DNA from 4 places in the Rhizobium laguerreae genome. Region 2 is predicted to be linked to each of the others. Evidence: predicted binding sites of a transcription regulator. Region 2 holds the regulator's gene; each other region holds the start of a gene.
What was found. Region 2 encodes PhoB, which activates phosphate uptake and scavenging genes when phosphate is short. Its sites were predicted from a motif close to TGTCATNNANCTGTCAT; they were not measured.
Positions count from the first base shown of each region.

Region 1: the regulator PhoB is predicted to act here: its motif matches at 1,944-1,960, upstream of pstS (phosphate ABC transporter substrate-binding protein PstS).
Region 3: the regulator PhoB is predicted to act here: its motif matches at 1,976-1,992, upstream of olsB (l-ornithine N(alpha)-acyltransferase).
Region 4: the regulator PhoB is predicted to act here: its motif matches at 1,491-1,507, upstream of HFO71_RS01105 (DUF1045 domain-containing protein).

Region 1 covers NZ_JAAXQT010000005.1:63,353-67,485, reverse strand. The annotation lists gene HFO71_RS16770 (P-II family nitrogen regulator) at 1-25, opposite strand, end outside; gene HFO71_RS16765 (NAD(P)H-hydrate dehydratase) at 370-1,842, shown strand; gene pstS (phosphate ABC transporter substrate-binding protein PstS) at 2,188-3,279, shown strand; gene HFO71_RS16755 (Na/Pi cotransporter family protein) at 3,397-4,133, shown strand, end outside.
Region 2 covers NZ_JAAXQT010000002.1:122,909-127,041, reverse strand. The annotation lists gene HFO71_RS07510 (aspartate aminotransferase family protein) at 1-444, opposite strand, end outside; gene HFO71_RS07505 (GcrA family cell cycle regulator) at 865-1,398, shown strand; gene phoB (phosphate regulon transcriptional regulator PhoB) at 1,721-2,404, opposite strand; gene phoU (phosphate signaling complex protein PhoU) at 2,538-3,251, opposite strand; gene pstB (phosphate ABC transporter ATP-binding protein PstB) at 3,296-4,111, opposite strand; gene pstA (phosphate ABC transporter permease PstA) at 4,127-4,133, opposite strand, start outside.
Region 3 covers NZ_JAAXQT010000006.1:9,803-13,935, forward strand. The annotation lists gene HFO71_RS18805 (PAS domain-containing hybrid sensor histidine kinase/response regulator) at 1-1,931, shown strand, start outside; gene olsB (l-ornithine N(alpha)-acyltransferase) at 2,040-2,918, shown strand; gene HFO71_RS18815 (NADP-dependent malic enzyme) at 3,061-4,133, opposite strand, start outside.
Region 4 covers NZ_JAAXQT010000001.1:227,831-231,963, forward strand. The annotation lists gene mnmC2 (tRNA (5-methylaminomethyl-2-thiouridine)(34)-methyltransferase MnmC2) at 1-291, opposite strand, end outside; gene HFO71_RS01100 (NAD(P)/FAD-dependent oxidoreductase) at 290-1,468, shown strand; gene HFO71_RS01105 (DUF1045 domain-containing protein) at 1,583-2,290, shown strand; gene puuE (allantoinase PuuE) at 2,406-3,329, shown strand; gene uraD (2-oxo-4-hydroxy-4-carboxy-5-ureidoimidazoline decarboxylase) at 3,329-3,829, shown strand; gene HFO71_RS01120 (HepT-like ribonuclease domain-containing protein) at 3,826-4,133, shown strand, end outside.

The DNA of each region.
Region 1 (4,133 bases), on a different contig from region 2:
TAATGATCGCTTCGATCTTTTTCATGAGAAAATGTCTCTCCGCTTCTCTTGTTATGGCAGGAATTTTCCCGCTCGCGGGATATGATGCAGATATCGTGCCAGTTTGAAATCCATCCTGTCGAAAAAAGACGTCGATTCTGCCAAAACCGGCGAGTTTGTAGGGAATTCTGTGTGGTTTTGGCGACGGCCAGATGGAAAAACATCGTCTCCCGATCAAAATCCCATCGGAAACGGAAAAACTCATGTATTTTCGCAACTGCGAATACGCGTCACGTTGAGATGAAAATGTAGGCAAATGCCTAAATTGAGTCCTTCTCTTTGGTATTTCAGACGGTTGTTTTTTAGGCGTTTTTTGATTTGAATAGGATGATGAGCAAACATCTGTCCGACCTTCTTCTCACTCCTGCCGAAATGGCCGCCGTCGACGCGGCCGCTGCCGCATCCGGCATCGACTCTTTTGGCCTGATGGAGAGGGCAGGTGCCGCGGTCGCAGCTGCTGCTCTGCGCCTTCATCCCGGAGCGTTGCGTTTCGTCATACTCTGCGGACCCGGCAACAATGGCGGCGATGCCTATGTCGCAGCCCGTCATCTGCAGGAGAGCGGGGCGAAGGTGGCGCTCTTCCACCTCGGCGATCCCTTGAGGTTGAAGGGTGATGCCGCCCGCGCCCGCATGGGCTGCGCGCTCAGTGGACAGGAACTCGGCCTCTATCGGCCGGAAACCGGCGACGTCGTCATTGATGGTCTGTTCGGGGCAGGGCTTGGCCGCGCGGTGTCGGCCGATGTGTGCGCGCTGATCGAGGGCGTCACCGAGGTCGCTATTCCCGTGCTCGCCATCGATCTGCCCTCCGGCCTCGATGGCCGCACCGGCAAGGTGCTGGGTGCCGCCTTCCGGGCCTGCAACACCATCACCTTCATGACCCGCAAGCCCGGCCATCTGCTGATGCCGGGCAGGGAGCTTTGCGGTGAATTGGAGGTCTTCGACATCGGTATCCCCGCCCGCATCATCCGCGCCGAGGCAGGCGGTATCATTGCCGAGAACAGGCCGGATGCCTGGAAGAGTGCGCTGCCGGCCGAGCAGTTGGAAACCCACAAATACAAGCGCGGTCATCTGGTCGTCTTCTCAGGCGAGGCCGACAAGACGGGTGCGGCGCGCATGTCGGCGATCTCGGGCCTGAAGGCCGGCGCCGGCTTGGTGACGATCGCCGCCCCCCGCGCGGCAATGGCCGCCAATGCCGCGCATCTGACCGCCGTCATGCTGCATGCCATCGACGACGAGGCCGACCTCGGCGACTGGCTCTCCGACAAGCGGCTGCAGACCTTCGTCCTCGGCCCCGGTTTCGGCATCGGCGCCAGGGCGCGCGGCTTCGTCTCGGCCCTTGCCGATCGTCATCTGGTGCTCGATGCCGACGGCATCTCCTCGTTCAAGGATGATCCGCAACAGCTGTTCGATCTTTTCCGGGGTGAGCCGCGTCTGGTGCTGACACCGCACGAGGGCGAATTCGCGCGGCTCTTTCCCGATATCGGCAGCGATGATGCGCTCGGAAAGGTGGATAAGGCTGTGGCCGCCGCCCGCCGCGCCAATGCCGCGATCATTTACAAAGGCGCCGATACCGTTATCGCAGCACCCGATGGACGTGCGCTCATCAATACCAACGCTCCCGTCTGGCTTGCCACCGCCGGTTCCGGCGACGTGCTTGCCGGCATCATCGGCGGCTTGCTCGCCCAGGGCCTGCCGGTCTTCGAGGCCGCCGCTGCCGGCGTCTGGCTGCACGGCGAGGCCGGCCAACGCGCCGGCAAGGGGCTGACGGCGGAGGAGCTTGCAGCCGAGGTATTGCCGCTTTAGCGCCGCCGCATCCTCTTGCACCTCGAACGCAGAAGCAATCCGCACCGTCGGTCTGGCCGTGGCGCGGGCTGCGTTGTTTTACCATTATAAATGCGGCCGATGTGTCAGTTGAGTGACGGTTTTATTTCGAATTTTTAGAGCGACATCGATCAGTCCAAGAATGTCCTGCGCGGAGAATCCGCAACCCGCAAAACTAAACTGTCATTAAAATGTTAATGAATGGAAATACTTAGTCGTGTCAGGAATTCCTGTCGGCTGGAACACGGGTTCGGACAGTGGGTCCTGAGCTGATCTGGTTTGAATTCTGATCGAAGTGCGCAGTTAACGGTTGCGAGGGAAGCGCCGATGGAACGTTTTTTTCGGCAAGTCCACAGAGTGACGACCGCCGCCGCCGGCTTTAGCGGACTTGCGGCAGTTGTCGGTTCACTCTTCATCGCTCCTGCAGCCATGGCCGAGCCCATTCGGGGCGCCGGCTCCACATTCGCGGCACCCATCATCGCGAAGTGGGCGGAGATCTACGAGAAGGCGCGGATGGATGACGGCGACTTCAGCTCACCCGATTGGACGGTAGATTACGAGCTCGTCGGTTCGCTGGCAGGCCTGATGCGCCTTGATCAGCCGGAGCTGGATTTCGCTGCGACCGATGTGCCTGTCTCCCACGACGAGCTTTTAAAGCATGGCCGCCAGCAATTTCCGATCGTGCTCGGCAGCGTGGCGATTGCCGTCAATCTTGACGGTATCGACAAGGGCCGTATCAACCTGACTGGCCCGCTGCTTGCGAATATCTATCTCGGCAAGATCCAGTCGTGGGCTGACCCTGCCATCAAGGCGATCAACCCGGAGATCAGCCTTCCCGATCAGAAAATCAGCCCGGTTAGCCGCAAGGATGGATCAGGCACCACCTTCATGTTCACCGAATTCCTGTCCTCGGCAAGCCCGGAATGGAAGGCGGCACATGGAGCGGATACGCTGATCGCCTGGCCTGTGGGGACGAGTGTCGAGGGAACCGGGGATCTCATTCGCGCGGTGCAGGCAACCAAGGGGGCGATCGCCTATGCCGATTTTGGCCAGGTCGAGCGTGCAAACCTGCCCTATGCCGCTGTTCAGAACAAATCCGGCCAGTTCGTAAAACCGGGACCGGATGGCGTGCGGGCTGCCGCCAGCACTGCCTCATGGGATGAAGCGAAGGATTTTTCGGTATCGCTCGCGGATCAACCGGGAGAGGCGGCCTATCCGATCAGCGGCGCAACATTTGCTGTCGTTCCAATCACGGGACAGGCGCCCAATCGCTATCGCCGCGTGCATGATTTTTTCCGTCTGGCGTTCGAGGCAGGCAGTAAGGACGCCGAGGCGCTGGGCTATGTGCCTTTGCCGCCGCAGCTCGTCAGTCAGATCGTCAAATACTGGCTGAAGCAGGATGCATCCGCGAGCCAGTAAGTCGTTCGGGCGCGCATGATACGCGGTCGGGGCATCCCCGACCGTATCAAATCGGGCATGTGAGACGCGGGGGCGTCGTTGAAGCGCGCCATTTTGGCGCCAAGGGGGTAAGGCGTAATGAACATCGACATTTTCAAGGATATTCTTGTGCCTGTTATTGGCGGGCTGGGGATATTCATGCTCGGTCTGGAGTTCATGTCGAACGGCATCCAGGCACTCTCCGTCAACAAGATGCGCGCATTTCTCGCGAGAGCCGCAGGCACGCCGATCAAGGGCGTCATCGCGGGAACGCTCATCACCGGTGTCATCCAGTCATCCACGGCAATGACGGTCATGGTCGTCGGCCTCGTCAATGCCGGCGTTGTCGGATTGCGTCCGGCGATCAGCGTCATCATGGGCGCCAACGTCGGAACGACGCTCGGAAACGGCTTGATCGCCTTGCCGCTCGGTCCACTTGGCCTGATCTTTGCGGGCGTTTTTTCGCTGGTTTACTGCTTTGCTAAGAGCGAGCGCGTCCGCAACGTCGCGCTTGCCTGCATGGGTTTCGCGCTGATTTTCTACGGTCTCAATCTGATGACCGGCGGCCTTCGGCCGCTGCGCAACATACCGGAGGTCATGGACGTTCTGTCGACGCTGACCGCCGACTCCTATTACAACCTGATCAAATGCGTGCTGATCGCCGCCGGCGTCACTGCGATGATCCACTCCTCGTCGGCGACGATCGGTATCGTCATGGGGCTCGGCGCGGCCGGTGTCCTTGACTGGACGACGGCGGTTGCCTTCTCGTTGGGTGCGGATCTCGGAACCACGATCACCTCCTGGATTGCCTCGATCAACCTGTCGAAGAACGCCAA
Region 2 (4,133 bases):
GAGATATTTCTCCTGGCCGCCGGCGGCGATCGTCGCCAGCGTCCGTCCGTGGAAGGCGCCTTCGAAGGTGATGATATGGAAGCGCTCGGGATGGCCCTTGGAAAACTGATAGCGGCGCGCCGTCTTGATTGCGCATTCGAGCGCCTCGGCGCCTGAATTGGTGAAGAACACCTTGTCGGCGAAGGTGGCGTCCGTCAGGCGCTTTGCCAGACGCTCCTGGCCGGGGATCTCATAGATGTTCGACAGGTGCCAGACCTTGTCGGCCTGCTCCTTCAATGCGCCGACCACATGCGGATTGCTGTGGCCGACTGACGTGACGGCGACGCCGGCGCCGAAATCGAGATATCGCTCGCCGCTTTCGGTGATCAGCCACACGCCCTCGCCTCGCTCGAACCGCAGCGGGGCACGAGAATAGGTGTCATAAAGCGGCGCGGCTTCAGCCATGGCGCGATCTCCATCAAAGTTGCCGGGCAATGACTCCGGCTAAGGAAACCAGGCCCGAAAAATCAAAAATGCCGCCTTGCGGCGGCGAGTGGCACTATTTCCTTTTCGCGCTGCAATGTCAACAAAACGGCGCCCTTAGCGTATGCAGCAAGGGTGTACAGCGGCATTTTCAGTCATCAACAGGCATTATTGCAGAAATGACACGCAGGGGCAGCAAGTTGGGGAAAACTACGAATTCGATTCATCCGGATTCATGCGACTCTTGTCACGGAGTCAGCCTCACACTAGGTTAAAGATCAATTACTAGACTGCATGCGGCGGAACTAGTCACCAAAATTGATCAAGCGTTTCTTGTTTCGGAGCTCCCGGGACAACGGTGAGGGATTCTGCCATCACCAACGCAAAAGGTGGAGACAGGGCATGAACTGGACAGACGAGCGGGTCGAGAAACTCAAGAAGCTTTGGGCCGAAGGACTGAGCGCCAGCCAGATTGCTGCGCAGCTCGGTGGGGTCAGCAGAAACGCGGTCATCGGCAAAGTGCACCGGCTGTGCCTTCCCGGCCGTGCCAAGGCCGGCGGCACCAACACCGCGGCGCGAACGCCGAAGCGCAACACATCGGCGCCGCGCGCACCGAACTACGCCTCCCGGATCACGACCCGCACCGTCACCCGCCAGCAGGGCGCGACGATGCTGAAGGAAGAGATCGAGATCGAAACGATCGAGGAAATGGAATACGTGCCGAGGGGCAACGTGGTGGTGCCGATTTCGCGCCGCCTCGGCCTGACGGAACTGACCGAACGCACCTGCAAGTGGCCAGTCGGCGATCCGCTGAAGGACGACTTCCATTTCTGCGGCTGCGAATCCCCCGACAATTCGCCTTATTGCGGCTATCACCAGAAACTCGCCTACCAGCCGGTGAATGAACGCCGCCGGGCAGCGGCGCGGGCCAGCTGAACGAGCGAACATCGTTTAGAATGCAGAAAGCGGGCCGAGTGGCCCGTTTTTTTATGCGAGTGGATGGAAGCGCTTATTGCGGGATGGCTGCCCCTCACCCTAACTCTCTCCCCGTAAACGGGGCGAGGGGACGTGCCACAGGAGAGGTGGAGGACGGGGAACGGAGACGTCGCAGCGGGTCCCTTCGCCCCGCGAGCGGGGAGAAGGTGGCGGCAGCCGGATGAGGGGCGGTCTATCGCCGCGAACCGGACAGCAGCGGGACAAGCCCGAGCACGACGAAAAAATCGTCGGTCGACTCTGTCAGTAACCAGAACGGAAGCCCTCAGGCTTCCATCGAATAACCGGCGCCGCGGACGGTGCGGATGACGTCTTGCATGTTGGAGAAATTCAGCGCCTTGCGCAGACGGCCGACATGGACGTCGACGGTGCGCTCGTCGACATAGATATCGTGGCCCCAGACGCCATCGAGAAGCTGCGAGCGGGAGAACACCCGGCCCGGCGACGACATCAGGAATTCCAGCAGGCGGAATTCGGTGGGGCCGAGGCGGACTTCGCGGCTCTTGCGATGGACGCGATGGGTTTCGCGGTCGAGCTCGATATCGCCGCATTTCAGCACCGTCGACAGCACCTCGGGACGGGCGCGGCGCAGCATCGCCTTGACGCGGGCAACGAGTTCCGGGGTCGAGAAGGGCTTGACGACATAATCGTCGGCACCCGTCGACAATCCGCGGACGCGCTCGCTCTCCTCGCCGCGCGCCGTCAGCATGATAATCGGCAGGCGCTCGGTCTCGGGCCGCATGCGCAGGCGCCGGCAGAGCTCGATGCCGGAGACACCGGGCAGCATCCAATCGAGGATGAGAAGATCGGGCGTGCGCTCCTGAAGCCTCATCTCGGCTTCGTCGCCACGAAGGATGGTATCGACCTCGAAGCCTTCCGCTTCGAGATTGTAGCGAAGAAGCACGCTGAGGGCTTCCTCGTCTTCAACAACTGCAACTCTCGGGATCATGCGTGTCGGTCTCCTCGCGCATCATCCTTAAATCAGGGGTGATTTAAGCAATTCATCCTGCGCAAATTCAGAAATTGGCTGCGACCTCTTTGCGCGCCCGGACGGGCGCGCACGCAACTAACTATGCGGGCGGTTATTCCGTGACCGCGCCTACGGTGTTGGCGCTGTCGTCCTTCGGACGATCGCCTTCCGGCTGTGCGCCTGTCGTCATGTAAAAGATCGTCTCGGCGATGTTGGTGGCATGGTCGCCGATGCGCTCGATATTCTTGGCGCAGAAGAGAAGATGCGTGCAGCTGGTGATGTTGCGCGGATCCTCCATCATATAGGTCAGGAGTTCGCGAAACAGCGAGGTGTACATCGCGTCGATCTCGTTGTCGCGTTCACGGATCGCATTCGCCTTGTCGGCTGAACGATTGGTGTAGACATCGAGTACTTCCTTGAGCTGGACGAGCGCCAGCTCGGACAGATGCTCGAGGCCGCGGGCGAGCTTACGGGGAACGCCAGTGCTTTGGACGGCGATGACGCGCTTGGCGGTGTTCTTGCCGAGGTCGCCGACGCGTTCGAGATCGGCGGCGATGCGGATCGAACCCATGATTTCACGCAGGTCCGAGGCCATCGGCTGACGGCGGGCGATGGTGACGATCGCCTTGTCGCCGATTTCGCGTTCGGCGTGATCGAGGATCACATCGTCGGAGATGACCTTCTGCGCCAGTGCGGTATCGCCGTTGACGAGGGCGCGGACGGCTTCGCTGACCATCTGCTCGGCCAGGCCGCCCATTTCGGAAATCCGCCTGGACAGGAACTTCAAATCATCATCGTAGGCAGAAAAAATATGTGTCGATGCCATGGGGCTTTATCCTCGAATAACGGGAAGGCTTGGTGTCGCCAAAATCAACCGAAGCGACCCATGATGTAGTCCTGGGTGCGCGGATCGTCGGGATTGGTGAACATCTTGTCGGTGTCGTTCTCCTCGACGAGATTGCCGAGGTGGAACATTGCGGTGCGCTGCGAGACACGCGCGGCCTGCTGCATGGAGTGGGTGACGATGACGATCGTGTAGTTCTCGCGCAACTCGTGGATCAGTTCCTCGACCTTGGCGGTGGCGATCGGGTCGAGCGCCGAGCAGGGCTCGTCCATCAGGATGACTTCAGGGCTGACGGCGACGGCACGCGCAATGCAGAGGCGCTGCTGCTGACCGCCCGACAGGCCGGTGCCGGATTCGTGCACGCGGTCCTTGACCTCGTTCCAGAGGCCGGCGCGCTGCAGGCTGGTTTCGACGATCTGGTCGAGATCGGCCTTCGACTTGGCAAGGCCATGGATGCGCGGGCCGTAGGAGACGTTTTCATAGATCGTCTTCGGGAACGGGTTCGGCTTCTGGAAGACCATGCCGACGCGGGCGCGAAGTTCGACGACGTCAATATCGGGATCATAGACATCGTCGGTATCAAGCGTGATCTTGCCGGTGACGCGGCAGCCGTCGATCGTATCGTTCATGCGGTTGAGGCACCGCAGGAAGGTCGACTTGCCGCAGCCGGACGGGCCGATCAGAGCGGTTACGGTGTTTTCGCGGACGTTCAGGTTCACATCGAAAAGCGCGCGCTTCTCGCCGTAGTATACCGAGACATCCTTTCCGATCATCTTATAAGGGACGTTGCTCATCTTCTGATCCAGCGCCTTTTCAACTGCAGCTTCCGTCAACATATTCATGATGTTTAACTCCGTTTACCAG
Region 3 (4,133 bases), on a different contig from region 2:
ATTGGAACGCCGGCGTAAAGCTGTTCGCCGACGTGCACGACGTGCTCGGCGACATCACGGTCAGTCGCACCATGGACCGGCGTATCATCTCCGCCAACGATACTTTTAGCCGCCTGACCGGGCGGCTGCGTCCGGAAGGACGCACCTGCGAGGAGATCGGGATTGCCTTCCGCCCCGGCCCGGTACCGCATTGCTACGACGTCGAGATTTCGACGCCGGAGGGTCAGCGCATCTTCCTCTGGCGCGATGTCGTCACCCGCGACCCGGCAAACGGCCGCCTGCTGCTGCAGAGCATTGCCCGCGACGTGACCGACGAGCGGCTGATCGCACAGGGCCGCGAGGAGGCTCGCCAGAAGGCCGAGTATAACAGCGCCGCCAAATCGAGGCTGCTTGCCACCGTCAGCCACGAGGTGCGCACGCCGCTTTCCGGCATCCTCGGCATGACGCATCTGATCGCCGAGACGCGGCTGACGCAGGAGCAGCAGAACTATCTCGCAAACATCCGCCAGTCCGGCCACGCCTTGACGCAGCTCGTCGAGGATCTGCTCGACTTCTCCACCATCGAAGTCGGCCGCTTCGCGCTGCACCCGCGCTCGGAATCGCTGCGCAAGCTGCTGGAAAGCGTCGTCGAGATGCTCGCCCACCGGGCGCATGAAAAGGGCATCGAGATCGGCGCCACCGTGTCATCCGACGTGCCCGAAAATATGAGCTTCGATCCGGCGCGGCTGCGCCAGGTCCTCTTCAACGTCATCGGCAATGCCGTGAAGTTCACCCAGGTCGGCGGCGTCTTCATCCGCGTGTCGCTCGACGCCGGCGACTTGCTGATCACCGTCACCGATAGCGGTCCCGGCATGACGGCGGAGGAGCAGGCGCGCGTCTTCGGCGAGTTCGAGCAGGGCGGGAGCGTTGCCGACAAGAGCAGCGGGACCGGGCTCGGCCTTGCCATCTCCGCCCGCATCATGCGCGAATTCAACGGCGCGCTGACGGTTGCCAGCGAAATGGGCAGAGGCAGCGAATTCACCATCCGCTTCCCTGTCGATATCGGCAGCGAGCGCCCCGACCGACGAAACACGCTGCTTGCCGGCAACAGTGTCGTACTGCTGGCGCCGGCAGGTGCGGCGCGCACTGCCATCGCCGAAACGATCACTGCGCTCGGCGGTCTCTGCCATCTCGTCGGCGACGGCGAGATGGCGCGGGCAACGCTGCTCGAACTGGCGAAGGGCGGACGGCGGTCGACCGACATCATCATCGACCATCGGATGTCGGCGGAATTTTCCGCTCATCTTGCCGATCGCGCCGAAATCGCAGCACTCGGTTTGCGCAAGGTCCTGCTCGTCAATCCGGAAGAGCGTAGCGCCCATCCGCTTGACCTCTTCGATGCCTGGCTGATCCGGCCGCTGCGCGAACAGTCGCTGATCGACGTGCTGCGCGGGCGCATGCGCGGCATGGAGAAGCGCGACGCGCTGAACGACAACCAGCCGGGTTTCGGGCTTTCGGTGGCGGAGACGCTGGTTGCCGCCAGCGGGCTCAGCATCCTGCTCGGCGAAGACGATCCGATCAATGCCATGCTGGTGCGTGTCGTTCTGGAAAAGGGCGGGCACAAGGTGCGCCATGTCGAAGATTTCGAGACACTGCTCGACTGTGCGCTCTGCGACGCCAATGCCCGGCCCGATATCATCATCAGCGATCTCTCGATGCCTGGCGGCAACGGTATCGACATGCTAGGACGCCTGCGCGGCCACGAGCGGCGGCTCGATCTCGCGCCGGTGCCGGTGATCGTACTGACCGCCGACAAGAGCGACGAATCACGCCGCCAAGTCTTGCTCAACGGCGCCAATCGCGTCATGATAAAGCCGGTCGATCCGGTGCGGCTGCTGACCGAAGTTCAGGCGGTTGCCGCCCTTTCCGCCCGCCGGGCAGAGGCGCGGTGAGCGCCTCAGAAACCGGCACGCTTCTTGCGCTTGGAAATTCAAAATGTCACTTTCCTGTCGTAGAGAAGTGTTTTATGGCGTCGATAAGCCGGTAACGGGAGAATCGTCATGTCCGCCATCGACATCCTGAATCGTGACACCACCGCGGAGGCTGCACGGCCCTCGACGGCTGCTGTACAGAAGGACGGCGATATCCTCGGCCGCATCGGCAATCTGGAGACCCGCCTTGCCCGCACGGCACGCGAGATCGATGCCGCCCAGGCCGTGCGTTACCGCGTTTTCGTCGACGAAATGAAGGCGCAGCTGCCGCTGGACGCCATGCGCCGCCAGCGCGATGTCGATGCCTATGACGCTGTCTGCGATCATCTTCTCGTGCTCGACCGCTCGATCGAGGGCGACCCGGAAGACCAGATCGTGGGCACATACCGTCTGCTGCGTCAGGATGTCGCCATCGCCAATGGCGGTTTTTACTCGGCTTCCGAATTCGAAATCGAAGGCCTCATCGCCAAACATCCGGACAAGCGCTTCATGGAGCTCGGCCGCTCCTGCGTGCTGCCGGAATACCGCACCAAGCGCACCGTCGAGCTCCTGTGGCAGGGCAACTGGGCCTACGCGCTGAAGCACGGCGTCAGCGCCATGTTCGGCTGCGCGTCTTTCCCCGGCGTCTATCTCGAAAGCCACGCGCTGGCGCTGTCCTTCCTCTACCACAATGTGCTGGCGAAGAACGAATGGGCCGTCGGCGCCTTGCCGCATCTGGCCCGCAACATGGACCTGATGCCGGTCGAGGCTATCAACCCGAAGCGGGCGCTGATGGCTCTGCCGCCGCTGATCAAGGGCTATCTGCGCCTCGGTGCGATGGTCGGCTCCGACGCGGTCGTCGATCATGCCTTCAACACGACCGACGTGCTGATCGTGCTGCCGATCTCCAGCATTTCGGACCGTTATCTGAATTATTACGGCGCCGACGCCGGCCGCTTCGCCAGTTAGGATAATTCAGACGATGCAGCGTTGAGGGGTCGGTCTTGACGGTCCCCAGACCGAATTGAACTCCGGCTCATGTCTCAAAATATGTGCCCGGCGGGCGCGCTGCTAGCCGGGCACATATCTCTGTTATAGGCGAAGAAGACTACTAGCCCGCCCCGTAGGCGGCGATCGCAGCCATATTGACGATGTCGCTGTCCTTGGCACCCATCGAGGTGATCTGCACCGGCTTGTCGAGACCGACGAGGATCGGGCCGATCACCGTGGAGCCCCCGAGCTCCTGCAGCATCTTGGTCGAGATCGAGGCCGAGTGGAAAGCCGGCATGACGAGCACGTTGGCCGGGCCGGAAAGGCGGCAGAAGGGATATTGCTCCATCACCTTGCGGTTCAGAGCGACGTCGGCCGCCATCTCGCCGTCATATTCGAAATCGACGCGGCGCTTGTCGAGGATCTTCACCGCCTCGCGCACCCGCTCGGAACGTTCGCCCGAGGGATGGCCGAAGGTGGAATAGGCCAGCATGGCGACCCGCGGCGAATAACCCATGCGCCGCGCCAGACCGGCGGCCTCTTCGGCGATATCGGCAAGCTCCTCGGCCGTCGGCATGTCGTGCACCGCGGTATCGGCAACAAAGACCGTGCGGCCGCGGCAAAGCGCCAGCGACACGCCGATGACGCGGTGGCCCGGCTTCTCGTCGATGCAGCGGCGCACATCCTCGAGTGCCGTCGAATAATTGCGGGTGATCCCCGTCACCATGCCGTCGGCATCGCCGAGCGCCACCATGGTGGCTGCGAAGTGGTTGCGGTCGTTATGGATCAGTCGCTGGGCGTCGCGGTGGAGATAACCGTGCCGCTGCAGCCGGGCATAGAGATAGTCGATATAGGCCTCGACCCGGGTCGAAAGCCGGGCATTGACGATTTCGAGGCCCGGCCGGTTGAGATCGATGCCGGCACGTTCCGCCGTCGCCCGGATCAGGTCCTCGCGGCCGAGCAGGATGGCGGTGCCGAGCTGCTGGTTGGCGTAGGACATGGCCGCACGCAAGACCTGTTCTTCCTCGGCCTCGGCAAAGACGATGCGCTTCGGACGGCGGCGGACGCGCTCGTAAAGGCTGGCTAGCGTCGAGGCGATCGGATCGCGGCGCGCCGAAAGCTCGCGGGCATAACCGGCCATGTCGGTGATGACCTTGCGGGCGACGCCGCTTTCGATCGCGGCTTGCGCGACCG
Region 4 (4,133 bases), on a different contig from region 2:
GATGAAATGCAGGTGCTGGCCATCTGCACGGTGGAGTTTCCATTGCCGCCAGGTCTCGGCGAAGTTCAGCCCGGTGCCGAAGCCGAGTTCTCCGATCAGGAATGTCTGCCGCCCGTTCCAGCGCTCCGGCAGGCCGTTGCCGGCGAGAAAAACATGGCCGCATTCCAGCCGCCCATCGGTCTGGCAATAAAAATGATCGCCAAAGGCGGTGGAATAGGGCATATCGCCGTCGCGCCATTCGAGCGGCTGCGGCGCGCCTGCGCCAATCTGATCGGGGTTCACGTCTGTCATGGAAAAAGCCGATAATCCTCAGCCGGTCTCAGGTCAATCGTCCTCAGAATTGCTGATCGTCGGCGGCGGCATCATGGGTCTCTGGGCGGCGGTCCATGCCGAGCGCCGGGGCATCCGTTCCCTTATTGCCGACGCCGGCAGATTGGGCGAAGGTGCAAGCGGCGGCCTGCTCGGCGCGCTCATGCCGCATATGCCGGACCGGTGGTCGGAGAAGAAGCAGTTCCAATTCGATGCGCTGGTCTCGCTCGAAGCCGAGATCGCCGCGCTCGAAGCCGAGACCGGACTTTCCGCTGGCTACCGCCGTTCCGGACGGCTGATCCCGCTGCCGAAGCCGCATCTCAACACAATAGCGCGCGGCCACTCCGAGGACGCCGAACTCCATTGGCGGGCGGGCGAGCGCCGCTTCCACTGGCATGTGCTCGACAGGCCTGATGTAGACGGTTGGATCAAGGCGTCTGCCGGCGAGAGCGGCTTCGTGCACGACACGCTTGCCGCCCGCGTTGCGCCTCGCTTGCTGGTCGCAGCGCTCATCGCCTTCCTGCGGCGGGCAAAGCATGTTCGCATCCTGGAGCATGCGACGGTTGCCGGCCTCGATCCCGATCGCGGTACGGCCGAAATCAACGGCGAAACCATCGTTTTCAGTCACTGCATCCTGGCCGCCGGCCATCAGTCCTTTCCGTTGTTGCAGGGCCTGACGCCGGGGCTGAAACAACCGCTCGGCCAGCCGGTGAAGGGGCAGGCGGCATTGTTGAAAGCCGATATCGACCCGGCGCTGCCGACGATCTTCCTCGATGGGCTCTATGTCGTCGCGCATGAGGGCGGGCACGCGGCGATCGGCAGCACCAGTGAGAACCGTTTTGACGATCCTACATCCACCGACCTCCAGCTCGACGTGCTGATCGAGGCGGCGCGGGGCATCGTACCGACGCTTCGCGACGCCCCTATTGTCGAGCGCTGGGCCGGGCTTCGCCCGAAGGCGATCGATCGGGATCCGATGATCGGTCGGCATCCCGACCACCGGCGCCTGATCGCGCTGACCGGCGGCTTTAAGGTCAGTTTCGGCCTCGCCCACCGGCTGGCGGAGGCGGCGATATGTATCGCAAGCGATACAGACTGCGGATTTTTGCTGCCGGAAAGCTTCGCAATTTCAAGCCACATTGCGGTGGCTTCACGTTAAACGTGAATTAGACGCCGCTGCCTTTCGTGATTCTGTCATGCAAATCACCTATCTGCTTGCGCATCGACAGCGCCGGATCTGAACGGCTCTCACTTCCTTGATGGAGGAAATTGCATGCGCTATGCCATTTGCTTCACGCCTCCGGCGAGCGACCCGTTGTCGCTCGTGGCCGCCAATTGGCTTGGCCGAAACGTGTTTTCGGGCGATATGATGGAGCCTCCGGCAGTTCGTGGCCTCGGCATTCACGAGATTGCCTTCCATACCGCCGTGCCGCGGCGCTACGGATTTCACGGCGTTTTGAAGGCGCCGTTCCACTTGTCCCGCGACATGCGCGAATCGCAACTCCTGCGCGATCTCATGCGTTTTTCCGGGACCTTCGTTCCCTTCCAGATTCCTCGTATCGAAGTCGCCCGGCTCGGCAATTTCTACAGCCTGCTGCCGAGCACGCCCTGCGAGCAGATCCAGTATCTCGCCTCGGCGATCGTGCAGGAATTCGATCGTTTCCGCGCACCGCTTAGCGAGGCCGAGATCGAACGCAGCGATCCGGACGGGCTGTCGGCGACGCAATTTTCCAATCTGCATCGCTGGGGCAATCCCTATGTGATGGAGGAGTTCCGCTTTCATATGCCGGTGACAGGCCCCGTCAACGCGATCGACATGCCGCGCATCGAGCCGGCGTTGCGGACGATCTTCGAGCCTGTCCTCTGCGAACCTGTCACGGTTTCGAACGTGGCTCTGATGATCGAGGAGGGCACTGGCGGTCCTTTCCGCGTTCATTCGCTGCATCCGATGGGCAAGGTCAGCGCGCGCAAAATCGCTTGAGTCTGCCGATGGGCTAAAGGCTTGTGCCGTAAGGGCAAAATCCGGCGGAGCAGTTTCCGTCTCGACATTCCAGCTGCGGATGCTACCGTTCCCCGTCTTTTCAGAAGGTGATTTGATGGTATCCGAGACTTATCCGCGCAATCTCGTCGGTTACGGGCGTCTGACGCCCGATCCGAAATGGCCGGACGAGGCACGCATCGCCGTGCAGTTCGTCATCAACTACGAGGAGGGTGGCGAAAGCTCGATCCTCGACGGAGATCCGGCTTCCGAAAACCTGCTATCGGAGATCGTCGGTGCGGCGGCCTGGCCGGGGCAGCGCAACCTCAACATGGAATCGATCTATGAGTATGGTTCGCGTGCAGGCTTCTGGCGGCTCTGGCGGATGTTCACCGATCTCAAGGTGCAGGCCACCGTCTACGGCGTGACGCTGGCGATGGCCCGCAACCCCGAGGCCGTCGCCGCGATGAAGGAGGCCGGTTGGGAGATCGCCAGCCACGGTTACCGCTGGCTGGAATACAAGGATTTTCCTGAAGATCTGGAGCGCAAGCATATCCTCGAAGCGGTGCGCCTGCATACCGAACTCACCGGCGAGCGGCCTTACGGCATGTACCAGGGCAAGCCTTCCGACAATACGCTTCGGCTGGTGCAGGAGGAGGGCGGTTTCCTCTATTCCTCGGATTCCTATGCCGACGACCTGCCTTATTGGGTGAACGGCGTCGACGGGAAACCCTTCCTGATCATTCCTTATACGCTCGAAACCAACGACATGCGTTTTGCGACGCCGCAGGGCTTCAATGCCGGCGATCAGTTCTTCACCTATCTGAAGGATGCCTTCGACACGCTTTATGAGGAAGGCAAGGCGGGCAGCCCGAAGATGATGTCGGTCGGATTGCATTGCCGCCTCGTCGGGCGTCCCGGCCGGGCGGCAGCGCTGAAGCGCTTCATCGAATATGTGCTGAAGCATGACAAGGTCTGGATTCCGCGCCGCATCGAGATCGCCGAGCATTGGCACAAGCACCATCAGCCGGAAGCGCTGTGATGATGTCGCGCAAGGATTTCGTTTCCCGCTTCGGCGGCGTCTTTGAACATTCGCCTTTCATCGCCGAGCGCGCCTATGACGCCGGCCAGGTGCCGGAGCCGCTGACGGCAGCCGGCGTGCATGCGTCGCTAACCGCCGTCTTCCGGGCGGCAAGCCCGCAGGAACGCCTCGGCGTGCTCAGCGCCCATCCTGACCTTGCCGGGCGCCTTGCGATATCAGGCGAACTCACCGAAGACAGCCGGAAGGAGCAGTCCGGCGCCGGTCTCGACCGCCTGAGCCCGGCCGAACATGCCCGCTTCACCGAACTCAATTCGGCCTATGTCGAAAAATTCGGCTTTCCCTTCATCATCGCCGTCAAAGGGCTCGGCAAGGACGATATCCTGTCGGCCTTCGAAACACGGATCGGCAACAGCAGGGACGAAGAATTTGCGACCGCGACGGCGCAAGTCGAGCGGATCGCGCTGCTGCGCCTGACGACGATGCTGCCGGAGGCTGAATGAACGAGCGGCGCGCGATCGACTATCTCAATGAGATGTATGAGGCGGCATCCGAAGCGCTGTCTTTCGTCGGCGGAATGGATGGGGCGGCGTTCGCCGGGGACAAGCTCACTTTCAAGGCGGTCACCTTTTGCCACTTCACCATCGGTGCCGCGGCATCCCGCTTGCTGGTGACTCATCCGGAATTTGCGACCGAGCATCCCGATCTGCCGTGGACGAAAATCTGCGGCACGGGCAACCGTATCCTCGACGGCGTCTTCGATCTCGATCCTTCCGACATCTGGGAGGCGACGTATCGCACGCTGCC